3 regions of the Pseudoalteromonas sp. JB197 genome follow, and region 3 is predicted to be linked to each of the others. Evidence: predicted binding sites of a transcription regulator. Region 3 holds the regulator's gene; each other region holds the start of a gene.
The links. Region 3 encodes ArgR, which controls arginine synthesis, uptake and breakdown. Its sites were predicted from a motif close to ANTGAATANNTATTCANT; they were not measured.
Positions count from the first base shown of each region.

Region 1: a site for ArgR is predicted at 3,729-3,746, ahead of CIK86_RS12210 (aspartate aminotransferase family protein). Genes of this name have one in related genera too.
Region 2: a site for ArgR is predicted at 4,634-4,651, ahead of CIK86_RS12255 (2OG-Fe dioxygenase family protein). Genes of this name have one in related genera too.

Region 1 covers NZ_NRGZ01000001.1:2,574,105-2,580,700, forward strand. Annotated here, with positions in the region: gene astD (succinylglutamate-semialdehyde dehydrogenase) at 1-1,179, opposite strand, end outside; gene astA (arginine N-succinyltransferase) at 1,196-2,212, opposite strand; gene CIK86_RS12210 (aspartate aminotransferase family protein) at 2,300-3,505, opposite strand; gene CIK86_RS12215 (HDOD domain-containing protein) at 3,874-5,034, opposite strand; gene CIK86_RS12220 (aminodeoxychorismate/anthranilate synthase component II) at 5,080-5,661, opposite strand; gene CIK86_RS12225 (YdcH family protein) at 5,991-6,233, shown strand; gene glpK (glycerol kinase GlpK) at 6,436-6,596, shown strand, end outside.
Region 2 covers NZ_NRGZ01000001.1:2,584,771-2,591,366, reverse strand. Annotated here, with positions in the region: gene CIK86_RS12270 (YdiU family protein) at 1-178, shown strand, start outside; gene CIK86_RS12265 (OmpA family protein) at 565-1,620, shown strand; gene acnB (bifunctional aconitate hydratase 2/2-methylisocitrate dehydratase) at 1,914-4,511, shown strand; gene CIK86_RS12255 (2OG-Fe dioxygenase family protein) at 4,712-5,344, shown strand; gene CIK86_RS12250 (cysteine desulfurase-like protein) at 5,354-6,589, shown strand.
Region 3 covers NZ_NRGZ01000001.1:50,323-56,918, forward strand. Annotated here, with positions in the region: gene CIK86_RS00210 (ABC transporter ATP-binding protein) at 1-159, shown strand, start outside; gene CIK86_RS00215 (Dyp-type peroxidase) at 210-1,109, shown strand; gene argR (transcriptional regulator ArgR) at 1,125-1,592, opposite strand; gene mdh (malate dehydrogenase) at 1,819-2,751, shown strand; gene ispB (octaprenyl diphosphate synthase) at 2,855-3,826, opposite strand; gene rplU (50S ribosomal protein L21) at 4,249-4,560, shown strand; gene rpmA (50S ribosomal protein L27) at 4,577-4,834, shown strand; gene cgtA (Obg family GTPase CgtA) at 5,065-6,222, shown strand; gene folA (type 3 dihydrofolate reductase) at 6,296-6,596, shown strand, end outside.

The DNA.
Region 1 (6,596 bases), 2.5 Mb from region 3:
TTGGTCAAAGTCATCAAAGCGGAATACTTTTAGAAGTGGTCCAAAATGTTCTTCATCTGGGAAGTCGCTAATATTTGTACACTCAATAATACCTGGTGTTACAAAGCCAGTATTAACTGTATGCTCAAGCTCTACCAATACTTGAGCACCAAGCTCAACAAGTTCGTTTTGCGCTTTAACCATACCGGCAGCGGCGGCTGATGAGATCATTGAGCCCATAAATGGCTGATCTGCATCGTCATAATTACCTACTTTAATCGCTTTAGTTGCGGTAATTAAACGCTCCAGGATTACATCACCTTTGCTACCCGTTGGTAAAAATAGTTTACGTGCACAGGTACAACGCTGGCCACTTGAAATAAACGCTGATTGAATAATATCGTGAACAACCGCTTTAGTATCTTCAACGTCAGTAATAATAAGTGGGTTATTACCACCCATTTCTAGCGCTAAAATTTTACCAGGTTGACCCGCAAACTGTTCATGTAAAATATGACCTGTGCGCGAAGAACCCGTAAAGAACAAGCCATCAATACCTTTGTGAGCAGCAAGGGCTTTACCCGTTGCTACTTCACCTTGTACAAGGTTAATTACACCCGCTGGTAAACCTGCTTTTTCCCACAGCTTAAGCGTAAGCTCGGCAACTTTAGGCGTAAGTTCTGACGGTTTAAATATAACCGTGTTACCCGCTAAAAGCGCTGGCACTATGTGGCCATTAGGTAAATGCCCCGGAAAGTTATACGGACCAAATACAGCTACAACACCGTGTGGCTTGTGGCGGATCATTGCGCGCCCTAGTGGCATTGCATTTTCTACGTCGCCAGTGCGCTCTAAAAACGCTTTTTCAGAAATGGCAATTTTACCAACCATAGCACCCGCTTCTGTGCGAGTTTCCCACAGTGGCTTACCTGTTTCTTGTGCAATAGTAATGGCTAGCTCTTCGCTGTTTTCTTTTAATTGCGCTGCGAATGCTTTAACTATTTCTAAACGTTCAGCAAATGTTTTATCAGCCCAAGCATAAAACGCTTCGCGCGCTGCGCTAACTGCAGCGTCTACTTGCTCTGCAGTTGCTGAGTTTGCTTGGAAAATAACATTGTTATTGGCTGGGTTTACTGAACTAAATTCGGTTCCTTGGCCTTGTGACCATTGACCATTAATAAATTGTGCAGGATGAGTCATTATACTTTCTCCTAAATTAAATCGTGGTTGCGCTTACGCTATCGCCCGCTTGTAAATACAGTGCATCGGCTACTTGTTGCGTTATTACTATGCTGCTCATGCGCTCATCGAACGTCATAGGCACTACAGTTGCTCTAAAGTCTGTAAGCTTTTCGTTGGCTAATAACACCATGGTGTCGCCACTTGGTTCACCTATTTCAACTTTAAAGTGTTTAGCATTGCGAATGGTGGCAATGTTATCTACTTTTGCTTCAACTGTGGGGCCGGCATCAAAAATATCAACATACCCATTAAAGGTAAAACCTTCACTTTTTAATAGCTCAATTGCTGGGCGTGTGTTGTCGTGTACTTTACCAATAACAGCTTGCGCATTTTTGCTGAGCAAATTAACGTAAATTGGGTACTTAGGCATTAATTCAGCAATAAATACTTTTTGGCCTATGCCTGTTAAGTAGTCGGCAGTTGGAAAGTCCATTGAAAAAAAGTGCTCTTCTAGCCATTGCCAAAATGGGCTGCTGCCATTGTCGTCAGACACACCACGCATTTCTGCAATGACGGTTTGTGCAAAACGCTGCTGATGCTGCTTAATAAACATAAAACGCGATTTTGAAAGTAATTTACCGTTACTGTTTTTGCGGTATGCGTCTTTCAAAAATAATGTACATAGCTCTGTAGCGCCGGTGTAATCGTTACAAAGCGTTAAAATATCAACTGCTTTATATACGTTTAGAGTGCGTGAAGAATGAATCACTTTACTTAAATGATAGTGATAAAATGCATCATCTAAGCCAACAGCGGCTTCTATACCTGAGGTGCCAACTACTTCACCGGTTTCGGTGTCCTCTAGTACAAATAAATAACCTTCGTCGCCCGGCTCGGTAGCAGCTTTTGCAAATGAGCTAACCGAATGATCTATTTTCTTTTGCAATAACTTTTCATTATTAGGTAAAGAAGTAAAGCCATGACCCGATTCGTGGGCTATTTTCACTAATGCAGGGTAGTCACTTTGTTGGATTGGGCGAAGGATCATCATAAACCCGCTTACTCCCTTATATTATAACGGTAAATTAAAATTAGAGGGCAAACTAGGTCTGCCCTTAATAGATATTGTTTGGCTATGTTAAGCGCTTACAACACTGGCTACTGCTTTTTCAAAGCGTGCCATACCTTCACGAATGTCGGCTTCTGGGATAACTAATGATGGTGTAAAGCGAACCACGTCAGCACCGGCAACTAATGACATAAGACCGTGCTCAGTACCTGCCACTAAAAACTCTTTTGCACGACCTTTGTATTGCTCGCTTACTACTGCACCAATTAATAAACCTTGGCCGCGAATTTCGCTAAACACGTGGTATTTATTATTAATTTCAGTAAGTAGTTGGTTAAATAATGCTGCTTTTGCTGTTACACCAGCAAGTACTTCTGGGGTATTTACAGTATCGAATGCTGCTTCGGCAACGGCGCACGCTAATGGGTTACCACCATAAGTAGAACCATGCGTACCTACTTTAAGGTGTTGTGCAATTTCAGTTGTGGTGATCATAGCACCAATAGGAAAACCGCCGCCCAATGCTTTAGCCGTAGTTAAAATGTCAGGAACAACGTTTAAACCTTGGTATGCGTATAAGTTACCTGTACGGCCAACACCTGTTTGCACTTCATCAAAAATAAGCAGTGCATTATGTTTAGTACATAAATCACGAACGCCTTGTGCAAATTCGTCAGTTGGCGAAACAATACCGCCTTCACCTTGTAGTGGCTCCATCATTACGGCACATGTTTTGTCGCTAATAAGTGCTTCAAATGCTGCCAGGTCGTTGTAATCACAATGTACAATGTCGCCTGGCTTAGGACCAAAACCATCTGAGTATGCCGCTTGGCCACCAACAGTTACGGTAAAGAATGTACGGCCGTGGAAACCTTTGTTGAATGCGATGATTTGTGATTTTTCTGCGCCAAATTGATCAAGGGCAAAACGACGCGCTAATTTAAGTGCTGCTTCGTTTGCTTCTGCGCCTGAGTTGGCAAAGTAAACTTTTTCGGCAAAGGTTACATCAACCATTTTTTTAGCTAAGCGTAATGCTGGCTCGTTGGTCATTACATTTGATAGATGCCAAAGCTTTTCGCCTTGCTCTTTTAATGCGCCTACTAATGCAGGGTGGCAATGGCCAAGACAGTTAACGGCAATACCACCAGCAAAGTCGATAAACTCTCGACCTTGTTGATCCCATACGCGAGAGCCTTCGCCTCGAACTGGAATTACGCTTGAAGGTGCGTAGTTAGGAACCATTACGTGATCAAATAATTCGCGATTGACTGTCATTTTATTTCCTCTTAATTGTGTACATCACAAAGCCGTAAATAGCTGTGTGGTAACCTGTAGCATATGTGTTTTTTAGCAAACTCAGTATAGCGATATTTGCCTAAAAAGGGCTGTGTGGTTCAATTTTCAGACGCTTATTATTTCAGAAAACATTGATTATGTCTCTTCAAAAACTTTCATGTAACCCTTGATAATAAAGGGCTTGAGATATAATTTCATAGATAGTGAATAACTATTTGCTTGCTTTATGCAACTCGTTTTTAGCCAATAAAGCGCCTGAACAACGAGCGCGCCTCACTTTAAACGGGGAAATGTATTGAAAAGAGATAATAAAAAGTGAATGGATAGTCGCAAAAAAATTAACAAATTTAATCAATTTGAATAGCAAGATTATTAAAATTGCTTGCTTGGAGTGCTTTTAGCTCTTTTTTGGTGAACTTAAAGTACGAAAACCAACTAAGCGTTTCATCCGGTTCAACTAGCTGATGCTGCTTTAGCGTTAAGTACTGAGAGTAACATCGTGCTTTTAGCATTACCTGCGTTAAAGGCAGCGCTGTATCGCCTTTTTCTACCCCATTAACAAGTTGCTGCATTACGCTATTAAACGGCAAATACTTAAAGGCCATTTTTTCAATTATTTTAGCGCTAATAGCCAACGACTGTTCGCTCAGTAAGGTGGTTAAAAATAAAGGGTCTGGTTTTAGCTCTAACAATGCAGTATGCAAGCCTTTATTCGCTGTAGTGCGAGCAAATTGTACTTTTCGCTGCCAAATTTGCTCAAACACTTTTAAATATAAACGCACTAAGGCTATTTGCCCCACGTTTAATAACATCCCTAAAGTAAAAGCATGGCTTGGGTTAACCTCGTTAACTTCAGCAATTTTTTGTGCCGCAATAGCATTCGCCATGGCGCTTTCTTTTAAGCGCCTTTTTAGTAACGAAAAAGGCTCTGTGCTATAAGGCATCCAATGGCGCACTGCAAAAGTTGGTACTACTAGCTGTAAGTTATCTAGGCCAATATAACGCAGCGCTAAAGCGGGGCTATCTACTTTCACTGCGGTATTTTTGCTGCGCTGATTACGATAATAAGGCAAGTTAACTAAAGTAACTAACTCTCTGCCAAGCCAGCTTAGGTCGTTAACTAAAGGCTCTAAGCGCCCAACCGATGCGCTTTTTGTGGCTAAAATATCTAACATGGCACATACGCTGTCCTCTACACCTATGGTGTTTTGAATAACACTGTCTATATCGCTAAGCTGCTCAGACATCATTTTTTCTATTGCTTTATGCAGTTGCTCGCTCGCTGCTGCACGATATTTATGATGCGCGGTACTTTTTAGCTTGCGCTTTTGCTGAGCGGCAACCTCTACTTCAAGTAATGTGCGTTGCTTTAGTGGTTCGCCATAGTCTATTTCTAGCGTATGAATAAAGCCAATTTGTTGATGAGCAAAGTTATGACCAAGCAACAAATCATGTGCTCGTTGATTAAGCATTTTAACAATACGCGGTTGCTGCACTATTTCGGTCATGGCTCTCTGCCTTTAATGTAATGATATTTACTTAATACTATAAGCTTAGAAGCGAGTTAAAAAGTTATCAAGTAACGCTAAACCTTGCTCAGTTAAAATAGCTTCCGGATGAAATTGTACACCTTCAAGTGCTAAGTCTGTATGTAATAATCCCATAATTTCGTCAAACTCACCTTGCTGGGTTTGTGTCCAGGCTGTTACTTGCAACTCTTTAGGCAGCGACTGTGCCTCAACAATTAAAGAATGATACCGACATACCGTTAAGGGCTTAGCTAAACCTTTAAATACTCCTTGATCGCTATGGTAAATTGGCGATGTTTTACCGTGCATTACTTTTTTAGCACGCACCACCTTTGCTCCTAAGGCTTGGGCAATAGTTTGATGCCCTAAGCAAATTCCTAAAATAGGATACTGCCCTTTTAATTGCTCAACAATAGTTAATGAAATACCCGCTTCGCTTGGGCTTTTAGGACCGGGTGATATAACAATATGTTGAGGATTTAACTGCTTAATTTGGCCAAGCGTTATTTGGTCGTTGCGCTTAACCAGTACCTCTTGATCTAAACGCTGAAAGTACTGTACCAAGTTATAGGTAAACGAGTCGTAATTGTCGATCATTAAAAGCATGTAATAAAGCACTCAAAATAGTTATTGTTTGCGAGGAGTTGTTGCATTTTGTATTCTAACTTAAGCATCTTTGAGTGTCAGTGCTTTGTATAGTGATATATAAGTATTTCCGTAATAATAATTAATAACGGCTATGTGTTGATTTATACTCAAGCAACCCCCAGCTCTAATATTATGGCGTACGTGAACTACCCATCGACGCCGCTTCGCGTCGATCAATGGGTTTTCTCGGAAAATTTCGATAAATACCCATACAATCTGAATTTAACTAAACCCTAAGCGTGTTATTTTTAAAACACATTTATTACACGCACCGTTAAGGAGTACCTATGTTAGGCGAAGATCATTCATTAACTCAAGACTTTCCTGAGCACCTAAATACCATTAAAAAACTCAATAGCAATGATCCAGAGTTTGCAGATAAAGCCAAAAAATACAACGCGCTTGATAAAGAAATTCGTACCTTAGAGCTGCAAGACGCGCCTATCGATGACGAGGAAATGCTGCAATTAAAACATGACCGTGTGGTGTTAAAAGATTGGCTACATCAACAATTGTTAAAAGCCAGCTAAGCGCAATTTATACTCATTGTATTTAAGAGCCCTCTGACTTATGGGCTCTTATTACTCTTGCTTCTTAATATACACTGCCACCACCCTTGGTATAAATTACAGCGTTATAGCTATAACAGCCCTTCCTAATATTTAAAAAGCATTGCTATTAATTTAACTTGCAGACAAGCTATCTGTATCTAAGATAAATAACGTTAAGCTTATGTCTAAATACATACTCTCGATTGATCAAGGAACTACCAGCTCTCGGGCTATTTTATTTACCAAAGATGCCAAGGTAGTTGATACTGTTCAGCAAACATTCCCGCAGCACTTTCCCAATAATGGCTGGGTTGAGCATGACCCTAACGATATTTTACAAAC
Region 2 (6,596 bases), 2.5 Mb from region 3:
TCCTCGTAACCATGTGATCGAAAAAATACTTAGTGAGTATAATAAGACTGGCTCAAGTGAATTACTGCATGAGTTTATGCAGGTTATGCACACACCTTATGAAAATACTGACAAATTGGCAAAATTTCAGGATGCACCTAGCAGCGATAAAGAGTATTATACTTTTTGTGGTACTTAATTATTAGATTGAAATTTAAGTTGCTGATTATAAAAGGTCATTTAGCGGCCGTAGCGCTGCTTTATTATTGAGCACAATAAACTGAGCTGATATTATTGATATGCATTTAAAGCTAGGAGCTTGGAGCTCAATATAAACTCAGCTAGTGAAGTCGGTATGGTTATTTAATAAATTTAGATACCAGCGATAGTATTTATTATCTAGGGATTGGGTAAAGTAATTAATATGTCCTAAACTTACTGATACTTGTATATAGAGTGTTGAAAACGAATTAATTTATCTTTTGTTAAGTATTGATTAATAAAGGATCAGGTAATATTAATAAAACTGGTTGAGCTAGAACGAATTAGCTATATTTTTTTAATTGTTAAAATGGGAAGAAAACAATGAAATTAAAATCACTTACAATCGCAATCGCGTTAGCTGCAACTAGCGCATCAGCATTTGCAGCAGAAAAAACTGAAGGTTTTTACATTGGTGTGTTCGGTGACTATTACGATGCATCTTGGAAAAACTTAAACATGCACCAAAACTTGGAAGTTAATGAATCTGCAAGTTGGGGTGCTGAAGTTGGCTACCGTTTCAGTGATTACTGGAGTGCACGTCTTGAGTATGCAGATATGGACTTTAATGCATTTCTTAAAAATCCGATTCCTAATGGTAATCGTAACGACGTAGACGGCGAGCGTTTTGGTGTTGATGCACTTTACCACTTTGGTGGCGGTCCTTTCTATGGTTTATTTGGTATTAAAGAAGTAAAAGTAGCAACAGATAATACTTTCTTAAACGCAGGTGTTGGTTACCAGCACTTCATTACAGACGGCTTATTTGTTAACGCAGAAACATCTGTTTATCAAGGTCTTGACCGTGGTTATACCGATGTGAACGCTAAATTAGGTATTAACTATTTATTTGGTCAAAGCAGTACGCCTGTTGTGCCAGTTCAACCTGCTCCAGAGCCTGTTGTTGCACCAGTAGACACAGATAATGACGGTGTTATTGATGCTGACGACAAGTGCCCTAATACACCAATGGTAGATGCTGTTGATGCTGATGGTTGTACACTTTATGAAGATAAAGAAGTAACTGTTAAATTATTAGTAACTTTCCCTAATAATACAGCTGATGTACCAAATAAATACTTTGATGATATCAAGCAAGTTGCAGATTTCATGAAGGAAAATAGCGCAGTAACAGTGCAATTAGAAGGTCATGCTTCTGCACCAGGCGATGCTAGCTATAACCAATCACTATCTGAAAAGCGTGCAAAAGATGTAGCTGCAGAGTTAGTTAAAGATGGTATAGAAGAGTCTCGCATTTCTACAGTGGGTTACGGTGAAGACCGTCTTAAAAACCCAGCTAACACACGTGCTGCAAACGCAGAAAATCGTCGTGTTGAAGCGCAATTAACTGCTATAGAAAAAGTAAAAGTTAAGCGTTAATAGCTATTTATTTATATGAACCCAGCTTTACGCTGGGTTTTTTTATGCCTGTTAAAAACTCAAATTAAAAATAAATACTAATGATTCTTACTTAATAAACATTCATAGAAATTGATTTTACTTTATCTACTATTCATAATACTTATAGTCGGTATAATCAGTTGCTGAACTGGATAGATTTTCATCTACCTATAAAAGCTTTATAATTAAGCGTTAGAATACTATAAGTATTGGGTAACATTGCGCTTATGAAGCGCTACCGAATACTTTCACGTCACCAAGAGGGCAATATTGTGCTACAAGAATATCGTAAACACGTAGAAGAACGTGCCGCGTTAGGTATCGTACCAGCGCCATTAGATGCTCAGCAAACGGCTGATCTTATTGAATTAATCAAAACTCCACCGGCTGGTGAAGAAGAATTTATTCTCGACTTATTTGCTAATCGTGTACCGGCAGGTGTTGATGATGCAGCTTATATCAAAGCAGGGTTTTTAGCGGCAGTTGCTAAAGGTGAAACTAATTCTCCACTACTTTCTAAAGAAAAAGCGGCAGAATTATTAGGAACTATGCTAGGCGGTTACAATATCGCACCTATGATAGACCTACTTGATGACGACACACTTGCACCTATCGTAGTAAAAGGCCTTTCAAACACATTATTAATGTTTGATGCATTTTACGATGTAGAAGAAAAAGCAAAAGCGGGTAACACATTCGCTAAGCAAATTATTGAGTCTTGGGCAAATGCAGAATGGTTTACTAATAAACCAGCTGTTGCTGAAAAGATTTCAGTTACTGTATTTAAAGTAACTGGCGAAACAAATACGGATGACTTGTCACCTGCACCAGATGCATGGTCTCGTCCAGATATTCCACTACATGCTTTAGCTATGCTAAAAATTGAACGTGATGGTATCACTCCTGACAAACCAGGCGAAGTAGGCCCAATCACCCAACTAGAAGAATTAAAAACTAAAGGCTTACCACTAGCTTACGTTGGTGATGTTGTTGGTACGGGTTCTTCACGTAAATCTGCAACTAACTCAGTGCTTTGGTTTATGGGCGATGATATCCCGTTTGTACCAAATAAGCGTGTTGGCGGTGTATGTCTAGGTAATAAAATTGCACCAATCTTCTTTAACACTATGGAAGATTCTGGCGCTTTACCAATTGAGCTAAATGTTGATGAACTTAACATGGGCGAGCAAATTGACATCTACCCATACGAAGGTGTTGTTAAGCAGCATGGTACTGATAAAGTAATCTCTAAGTTTGAACTTAAATCTGAAGTGATTTTAGATGAAGTTCGTGCTGGTGGTCGTATTCCACTAATCATTGGTCGTGGTTTAACAGACAAAGCACGTACATCACTTGGTTTAGGTGCTACTGATATATTTAAAGTACCAACAGCAACTGAAGTATCAGATAAAGGCTTTACACTAGCGCAAAAAATGGTTGGTAAAGCATGTAACGTTGCAGGTATTCGCCCAGGTCAATACTGTGAGCCTAAAATGACAACGGTTGGCTCGCAAGATACAACAGGTCCTATGACACGTGATGAGCTTAAAGATTTAGCTTGTTTAGGTTTCTCTGCAGACTTAACAATGCAGTCTTTCTGTCATACATCGGCATACCCAAAACCTATTGATGTAAACACGCATCACACGCTTCCTGATTTCATCATGAACCGTGGCGGCGTTTCACTTCGCCCTGGTGACGGTATTATTCACTCATGGTTAAACCGTATGTTATTACCAGATACCGTAGGTACTGGTGGTGATTCGCATACACGTTTCCCATTAGGTATTTCATTCCCAGCTGGTTCGGGTGCAGTAGCATTCGCAGCAGCAACAGGTGTTATGCCTCTTGATATGCCTGAGTCAATTTTGGTTCGTTTTAAAGGCGAAATGCAACCAGGTATCACATTACGTGACCTTGTACATGCAATCCCTTACTACGGTATCAAGCAAGGCTTATTAACAGTTGAGAAAAAAGGTAAAATCAACGAGTTCTCTGGTCGCGTACTAGAAATTGAAGGCGTTGAGCACCTAACTGTTGAGCAAGCGTTTGAATTATCAGATGCATCTGCTGAGCGTTCAGCTGCAGGTTGTACGGTTAAGCTTTCAAAAGAGTCTATTTCTGAATACCTAGAATCAAACATTGTTATGCTTAAGTGGATGATCTCTGAAGGTTATGGCGATGTACGTACGATTGAACGTCGTATTAATGCAATGCAAGACTGGTTAGCTAATCCTGAGCTTATGGAAGCAGATAAAGATGCTGAATACGCTCACGTAGTTGAAATCGACTTAGCTGAGATTAAAGAGCCAGTTCTTTGTGCTCCAAATGATCCAGATGACGCGCGTTTACTTTCTGATGTTGCTGGCGAGAAAATTGATGAAGTATTCATCGGTTCTTGTATGACTAACATTGGTCACTTCCGCGCGGCTGGTAAGTTACTAGATGGCTTTAAAGGTCAACTACCTACTCAGCTTTGGGTTGCTCCACCTACTAAGATGGACAAAGACCAACTAATTGAAGAAGGCTACTATGGCATCTTTGGTCGTGTTGGCGCACGTATAGAAACTCCAGGTTGTTCATTATGTATGGGTAACCAAGCACGTGTTGCTGATAAAGCAACGGTAGTGTCTACCTCTACACGTAACTTCCCTAACCGTTTAGGTAATGGTGCAAATGTATTTTTAGCATCATCTGAACTTGCTGCAGTTGCGGCAATTATCGGTCGATTGCCAACTGCTGCTGAGTATCAAGAATATGCAGCGAAGATCAATGCAACAGCGTCAGATACATATCGCTACTTGAACTTCCATCGCATGCCTGCTTACACTAAAAAAGCAGACAACGTGATCATTCAACAAGCAGTATAATTTTTACAGCTTATTTAAAAACCCGCTTTTGCGGGTTTTTTTATTGGCAAAAATAAATTTTAGATAGTTAATGTTGTTTTTTTGCATTTATTGTATTAATTTTGGTGGTTAATTGTTTTGAAGTTAAATAATAAAGCAATAAATCCTCTTTGCATGCATTAAAATCTCTGCAATATTATAATTACTATAGCAGGATTTTTATGACCGCTTTAAACCCCCAGAATTTACTGCAGCTGCGTTTTATTAACCAAACAAATATTGATTTGGTTAAGCCTTCTTTTGATAACCTGCCGACTAATCCTTATGCAGATGGTGCCTTTCGTAAACGCCGTTACTCTGTAGTTAAACTACAAAATGGTGAGCTAAAGCTACAAGCAACAAAAGCATTTGTACAAGATGATGCAATTAATACCTTTCAGGGTAATGTTGAGCGTAGTTACGAAAATTTAGAGCAAAGCCTACTTGAGTCAGCGGGCATGAAAAGTATTGTGAATGAGTTTCGTCAAATTACCGGGATTGATGAAGAACGTGATATCGAAATTCACCAATTTCGTATGTTAGCCATTGATAGTGATACGCCTGCAGCGCCAGAAGGCGTGCACCAAGATGGTTTTGATCATGTGTGTGTATGTGGTGTATCGCATGAAAACTTAGAGGGCGGTGAATTGCTTGTATACGAAAACAAGCAAGCCGATCCCTGTTTTAAAATGGCCATAAAAGACGGTATGTTTGCAGTAATTAACGACCGTCAAGTGTGGCATAACGCTACTCCAATGAATAAACTTGATGCCAGTAAGCCAGGTTACCTGGATTGCTTTGTATTAACGTCTTAAGGAATGAGCATGAATATAACGCAATTACGTGAGCAATTTCCGGCATTAATGCAAAGCGTTAATGGTAAATCTCCCGTGTTTTTAGACGGCCCCGGTGGCTCGCAAGTACCGCAATCGGTACTTAACGCTATGACTGCTTATTTGGGTTATTACAACTCAAATTTAGGTGGAGCATTTTTCTCAAGCGATAAAACCGTTGAGCTAATGGCAAATGCTCGCCAAGCTGCTGCCGATTTACTCAATGCGCCCAGCCCACAACAAATTGTATTTGGTCCGAATATGACCAGCTTAACGTTTAGCTTTAGCCGCGCAATTTCACGCGACTGGCAAACGGGTGATGAAATTATTGTCACTAACGCGGATCACTTTTCTAACGTTTCGTCGTGGCAGCAAGCCGCAGAAGATAAAGGTGTTAAAGTTAATACTGCGCTTATTAACGAAACCGACTGCACACTCAATATGGCCCAGTTCGAGAGTTTACTAAACAGTAATACTAAGCTGGTAGCGGTAACTTATGCCTCTAATACCACAGGTTCAATTAACAATATTAAACGTATTGTAGAGCTTGCTCACAACGTAGGTGCGCTGGTATATGTTGACGCCGTACATTATGCACCGCACGAACTTGTAGACGTACAAGTACTCAATTGCGACTTTTTAGCCTGCTCAGCGTACAAATTTTTTGGCCCGCATTTAGGTATGGTTTATGGCAAAAAAGAACATTTAGAAGGGTTTACCCCGTATAAAGTTGAGCCAGCTAAAGACGTAGCGCCAGGTCGCTGGGAAACTGGCACACAAAGCTTTGAAGCCATGGCTGGTTTTATAGCGGCGGTTGATTACATTGCAGCAATTAGCGAGCTTGACGACAGCCATTCACGCCGCGAAAAGTTAAGTGTTGCCTTTGCTAAAACCAAGCAACACGAAATGGCGCTGAGTGAATACTTTTTAACGCGCTTAGTTAATTACCCGCGTATTAAATTGTTTGGTATAGATGACTTAGATCGTTTAAATGAGCGTACGCCTACTTTTGCGTTAACTTTTGAAGGTTTAGAGCCGCGCGCTGTATCTGAATGTTTAGGTAAGCAACATATTTGTGTATGGGACGGCAACTTTTACGCGCAAGGTTTGTGTGAGCAATTAGGCGTACTTGATAAAGGTGGCGTAGTGCGCATTGGTTGCATGCACTACAACACCACCGCAGAGCTTGATCAGTTATTTAATTTGTTTGATGAGCTACTAGGTTAATATACAT
Region 3 (6,596 bases):
ATATTAAGCAGTCGTTTTATTGGTTCGGCTTATGTTTACACTGTAGTTATTGCACAACAAGAAATAGAAGTTGCAGCGCAATATGGCCAGTCATTTGTTCAAAATGAGCAGGTTATAATAAAAATAAAACCCCACACGGTGAATTTTTTCGAATCATAAATTAATTTGTTATTCGCTGTGTTTATCTATTTATAAGCTAAGGAATAACAATGGCACAAGCGCAATCAGGGATTTGTGCTGAAGCAAACTTACACGGTTTGCATTTATTTTTTAATGTGTTTGATGGCCAAGATGAGTCATTACGTACAAAGCTCAAGCAAGTAAGCGCTATTGAGGAAGAGTTTAGCGATCAGTTTTCTGAATCTATGCTTTCTTGTATGGTGGCTATTGGTGCACAGTATTGGCCGCATATTTTGCCAGAGTATATCCCCAGTGAACTACAAAGCTTTCCTAATATAAATCATAATGAACACGCAATGAGCGTGCAGCCGTGTGATTTGTTTGTGCAAATACGTTCAGACCGCGAAGACGTTAATCATTTATTTGCACTGCAAATTTTAAAGTTATTTGCACCAGACGTAGAGCTGGTGGAACAAATTCGTAATTTTAGATTTTTAGATGGTCGCGATTTCAATGGTTTTATTTATGGTGGCAAAATGCCGCATGGCCGACAAAAGCGGGCAACGGCGTTAATAAATAAACCAGGTAGCTTTGAGGATCAAGGCAGTTATATTCATGTGCAACGTTATAAGCACGATCTAAGCGTATGGCAGCATCTATCGCTAGATGAGCAAGAGCAAATAATAGGTCGCACTCGCTTAGACAACACTCTTATAGCCCCAGCGCTTGAAACCAGCCATGCACAACGCAGTGAATTAAAAGATGAGCAAGGCCAGCCAATATTACTTAATCAAGGCATGCCTTATGGCGATGTTTACGAGCAAGGAATGCTGTCAATTACTTGCTCGGCCAGTGGAACCGCATTTGAACAGGTATTAAAAAGTCGTTTAGGTGAGGGGGAGTGCTATGATCATTGGCTTGATTTTACTCAAGCCGATATGGGGTCTGCGTTTTTTGCACCGTCAGTTGGGTTTTTAAAACAGTTATAACGCGTGTTTTAAATACTAAACCGTATCAAATAAAATACGTACCCGCTCTAGGGTTAAGTCTATTTCAGATATTTTAGCTGGGGCAATAAAAATAGTGTCGTCGCCAGCTATAGTACCTAACACGCCATCGGCTTTACCTAATGAGTCAAGTAAACGCGCAATAAGCTGAGCCGCGCCTGGGCTGGTACGGATAATAATCATCATTTCGTTATGCATTATATCAATAACAAGCTGGCGCAACGGGCTTTTTGCTGTGGGTACGCCCATTTCTGCTGGCAAGCAATACACCATTTCTTGTTTGGCATTGCGCGTTCGTACCGCGCCAAACTTACTAAGCATGCGCGACACTTTACTTTGGCTTATATTGTCAAAACCTTGCTCTTTTAACGAATCTACTATATCGCCTTGAGAACCAAAGTTTTCTTCTTTTAAAAGCGCTTTAAATGCTTTTACTAACGCTTCCTGTTTGTCTTGTGGTTGCATAGTTTTTATTTGCTTTTTATTATCCATGCCGCAAATTCTACACAAAAACGAATAATTATACAGCAGTTGTTTATTTAACTTGCCAGTTTACTGTATTCAGGCCAAATGTTTTTACAACTATGGTCTAAAATATTACGAAAATAGGCAGGATAAATTTGTTTTTAGTCGCTAATTTCTTTATCTTAGAGCCATAAATATTTCCTACCTCAAATCACGGAGAATTCCAATGAAAGTTGCTGTATTAGGTGCTGCAGGCGGTATCGGTCAAGCGTTGTCTTTATTATTAAAAACAGGCTTACCAGCTGGTTCTGAATTATCACTATATGATGTTGCACCAGTAGTTCCAGGTGTTGCGGTTGATCTATCTCATATCCCTACAGCGGTTAAAGTAGCTGGCTTTGGCGCTGATGCGTTAAATGAAGCGCTTAAAGATGCTGATATCGTACTTATTCCTGCTGGCATGCCACGTAAGCCAGGTATGGATCGTGCAGATTTATTTAATGTAAATGCTGGCATCATCAAAACGTTAGCAGAAGGCATAGTTGCAAGTTGTCCTAAAGCGTTAGTAGGTATTATTACTAACCCAGTAAACGGCACTGTACCAATTGTTGCTGAAGTATTTAAAAAAGCAGGTACTTACGACGCTAAACGCGTATTTGGTATTACTACGCTTGACGTTATTCGTTCAGAAGCATTTGTTGCTGAACTTAAAGGCGTAGACGTAGCAACTGTTAAAGTTCCTGTAATCGGTGGCCACTCAGGTACTACTATTTTACCTCTACTTTCTCAAGTTGAAGGCGTGAGCTTTACAGATGAAGAAGTTGCAGCACTTACTCCACGTATCCAAAATGCGGGTACTGAAGTTGTAAATGCTAAAGCGGGTGGCGGTTCAGCTACTTTATCAATGGGTGCAGCTGCAGCTCGTTTTTGTATGTCTTTAGTTAAAGGCCTACAAGGTGAAGACGTTGTAGATTACGCGTACGTTGCTGTTGAAAATGGCGATGCGGAGTACTTTGCACACCCAGTACGTTTAGGTAAAAACGGCGTAGAAGAAATTCTTTCTTACGGCGAACTAAGCGCATTTGAAACAAAAGCAAAAAATGACATGCTTGAAACACTGAAAAAAGACATCAAAGAAGGTGTTGATTTCATGGCGTAATAGCCAAAATCAAGTGACAAAAAAGCCTGCGTTTGCAGGCTTTTTTATTGCTCGGAATTTAGCTAACCTGCACCCAGGTTAGCTACACATAAAGGCAGTAAAGTTAGTGATCGCGATCAACTGCAATACGGGCAAGGCTCACAAGTGCTTGTTTATATTCAGACTCAGCTAAAAAGTCTAAGCAAGCAATGGCTTTGTCGGCTTCAAGTTCGGCCTTTTGCATCGTAAATTCAAGCGCATTGGTTTGTTTAAGTGCCGCTAAAATTTCTTCAAGATGATCCATGCCATTACTGTGCTCTATAGCGTCACGGATCAGCTGTGTTTGCTGCTCATTACCATGTTGCATTGCATAAATAAGCGGCAGAGTTGGTTTCCCTTCGGCTAAATCATCACCAATATTTTTACCTAATTGATCTGCATCTGCGTTGTAATCAAGTACGTCATCAACGAGCTGAAACGCAGTACCTAAATGCATGCCGTATAGGTTAAGCGCATCAAGCGTGGCTTGGTTTTGCTCAGTAATAATGGCCGCAAGGCCTGTAGCGGCTTCAAATAGCTTAGCGGTTTTAGAGTAAATAACCTGCATATAGCTGGCTTCAGTGGTGTCGGGGTCATTACAGTTCATTAACTGTAATACTTCACCTTCAGCAATAATGTTAGTTGCATCTGCAAGCACTTGCATTACCTGCATTTTACCAAGGCCAACCATGAGCTGAAATGAACGAGTGTAAATAAAGTCGCCCACTAATACGCTGGCAGCATTACCAAACTCAGCATTTGCTGTAGGCGTGCCTCGGCGTAAGTTAGATTCATCAACAACATCATCATGTAATAGTGTTGCGGTATGAATAAACTCAACAATAGTTGCAAGTGTAATATGATCTTTACCCTGATAACCCAATGCTCTGGCCGCTAGTATTGCCAACATTGGGCGCACGCGCTTGCCGCCACTGTTTACAATATACAAGCCAAGTTGGTTAACTAACGCCACATCTGAGCGCATTTGCGCATGTATAAGTTGATTGACGTCATTCATATCGTTTTCGATTAACGCCTGGATAGCTTTTATATCCATTGATCTCCGAGCCAATTTTTATGTGTGAACGGCGCAGATTGTACAACAAAAAAAGCACTAGCTCGATATTTTGTGACGATTCCCTGAAAAAACACGGTTAACATCGCTAATTAGCACTTAAATACGAGAGATAGCTGATTGATTAGTGTACAAAGTGTGCTGTAATTTATGTTTATTTATTATCCGTTGTAGTGTGTGTTTAGCTAAGGCAAATTATTTTCACTAATCGTGAAAAAGCGCTTGGCAAAAGGGCTATTTAATATAAAATAGGGGAAATATTGAATTGCTCTCAATGCAGCTACTTTTTATTCATTTTAATTACAAAATAGGCTTGCTAGTTATTACGCCGTAGCGTAAACTTCGCGCCCTATCGAAGAATATTTTAGTTGCGTCGATTTGAGGGCGCACAGACGGAGTTAATTATGTACGCGGTTTTCCAAAGTGGTGGTAAACAGCATCGTGTGACTGAAGGTCAAACGATTCGTCTTGAAAAATTAGACGTTGAAACTGGTGCAGCAGTAGAATTTGATTCAGTACTTTTAGTTGCTGATGGTGAGAAAATCGAGATTGGTGTACCGTTCGTAAACGGTGGTAAGATAACAGCTGAGGTTGTTTCACATGGTCGCGGTGAGAAGATTAAGGTTGTTAAATTTAGACGCCGTAAGCATTCTCGTAAGCAAATGGGCCATCGTCAATGGTTCACAGAAGTTAAAATCACTGGCATTAGCGCTTAATTAGAGGTACTTAGAAATGGCACATAAAAAAGCAGCTGGTAGTACTCGTAACGGTCGCGATTCAGAAAGCAAACGCCTAGGTGTTAAGCGTTTTGGTGGCGAATCAGTTCTAGCGGGTAGCATCATTGTTCGTCAGCGTGGAACTCGTTTCCACCCTGGTACAAACGTAGGTATCGGTAAAGACCACACTATCTTCGCAAAAGCAGATGGTAAAGTTCAGTTTGAACAAAAAGGTCCTTTAAACCGTAAATACGTAACTATCGTAACTGAGTAATCAGTAAGATAGTTAAAAAACCCCGCCTTTGCGGGGTTTTTTGTTTTCATTATTTTACAATATATACCCAAGCCTGCAATTATACCTATGGGTTTAAGTAGCGGGCTCTTTAACGAAGTTATAGAGCGATCTAATTCGTAAAATGGTTCAAATATTTATGCCAATTGGTATTAAGTTGGCTTGGGTATATAATAGTGTTATTAACAAGCCAATCCCTAAAGTGAGTAATCATGAAGTTTGTAGATGAAGTAGAAATTCGCGTAGAAGCTGGAGACGGTGGCGCCGGTATCGTGTCTTTCCGTCGTGAAAAATATATCCCAGAAGGTGGGCCTGACGGTGGTGACGGTGGTGACGGTGGTAGTGTTTATCTACAAGCGGATGAAAACTTAAATACCTTAATTGATTACCAATTTGAACGCTTCCATAGAGCAGATCGCGGTACTAATGGCCGCAGCCGTAACTGTACGGGTAAAAAGTCTGACGATTTAATTATTATGGTGCCTGTAGGTACACGTATTATGGACGTTGATACGCAAGAGGGATTAGGGGATTTAACCCAACATGGCCAAAAGATTTTGGTGGCAAAAGGCGGTTTCCATGGCTTAGGAAATGCGCGTTTTAAATCAAGTACAAACCGTGCTCCGCGTCAAAAAACCTTAGGGACAGAAGGTGAAGTACGCAACCTTAAACTAGAGTTATTGTTACTAGCAGATGTAGGCTTATTAGGTTTGCCAAATGCAGGTAAGTCTACCTTTATCCGTAGTGTATCGGCAGCAAAACCAAAAGTAGCAGATTACCCATTTACGACGCTTATTCCAAATTTAGGTGTGGTACGTCCTGAAGCGAATAAATCATTTGTTATCGCTGATATACCAGGCTTAATTGAAGGCGCATCGGATGGTGCTGGTTTAGGTATTCAATTTTTGAAACACCTAGAGCGCTGTAGAATATTACTGCATATTATTGATGTAATGCCAGTTGATGGCTCAAATCCAGTTGATAATGCATTTGCGATTGTTAATGAGTTACATCAGTACAGCCCTAAATTAGCAGAAAAACCGCGCTGGTTGGTATTTAATAAAATAGATTTATTACCAGCTGACGAAGCAAAAGCTTTATGTGAAAAAATTGCACAAGAGCTAGGCGAAACTGAAAATATTTACAGTATTTCTGCTATTAATAAATCAAATACTCAACCACTAATTCATGACGTAATGACATTGCTTGAAAGCATGCCAAAAGAGAAATTCGTTGAAACTACAGACGAAGAGGTTGAGTTTAAGTGGGACACCTATCATCAAAAAGCCGCTAAAAAGAGCGACGATGATGATGATTGGGATGAGTGGAATGAAGATGATTACGACGTAGAAGTTGTGTACGAGCGTTAATTATAATTAATTACATATAAAAGGAGCTTATGCTCCTTTTTCTTTGTTTAATAATAAATACTGGATAATTAGTGTGATAATTTCAATGATTGCTGCAATGGCAAATAACCGTGTAATTGGCCTTAATAATACAATGCCTTGGCATTTACCTGGAGACTTACAGCATTTTAAAAAAGTAACCACAGGTAAACCTGTGATTATGGGGCGCAAAACATTTGAGTCTATTGGACGGCCTTTACCTGGGCGTCGTAATATTATTATTACCCGTAATAGCCAGTATCAAGCAACTGGAATAGAAGTTGTTACAACGCCAGAGGCCGCGTTAAATTTAGTTGCTGATGTGGAAGAGGTGATGATCATTGGTGGTGGAAATA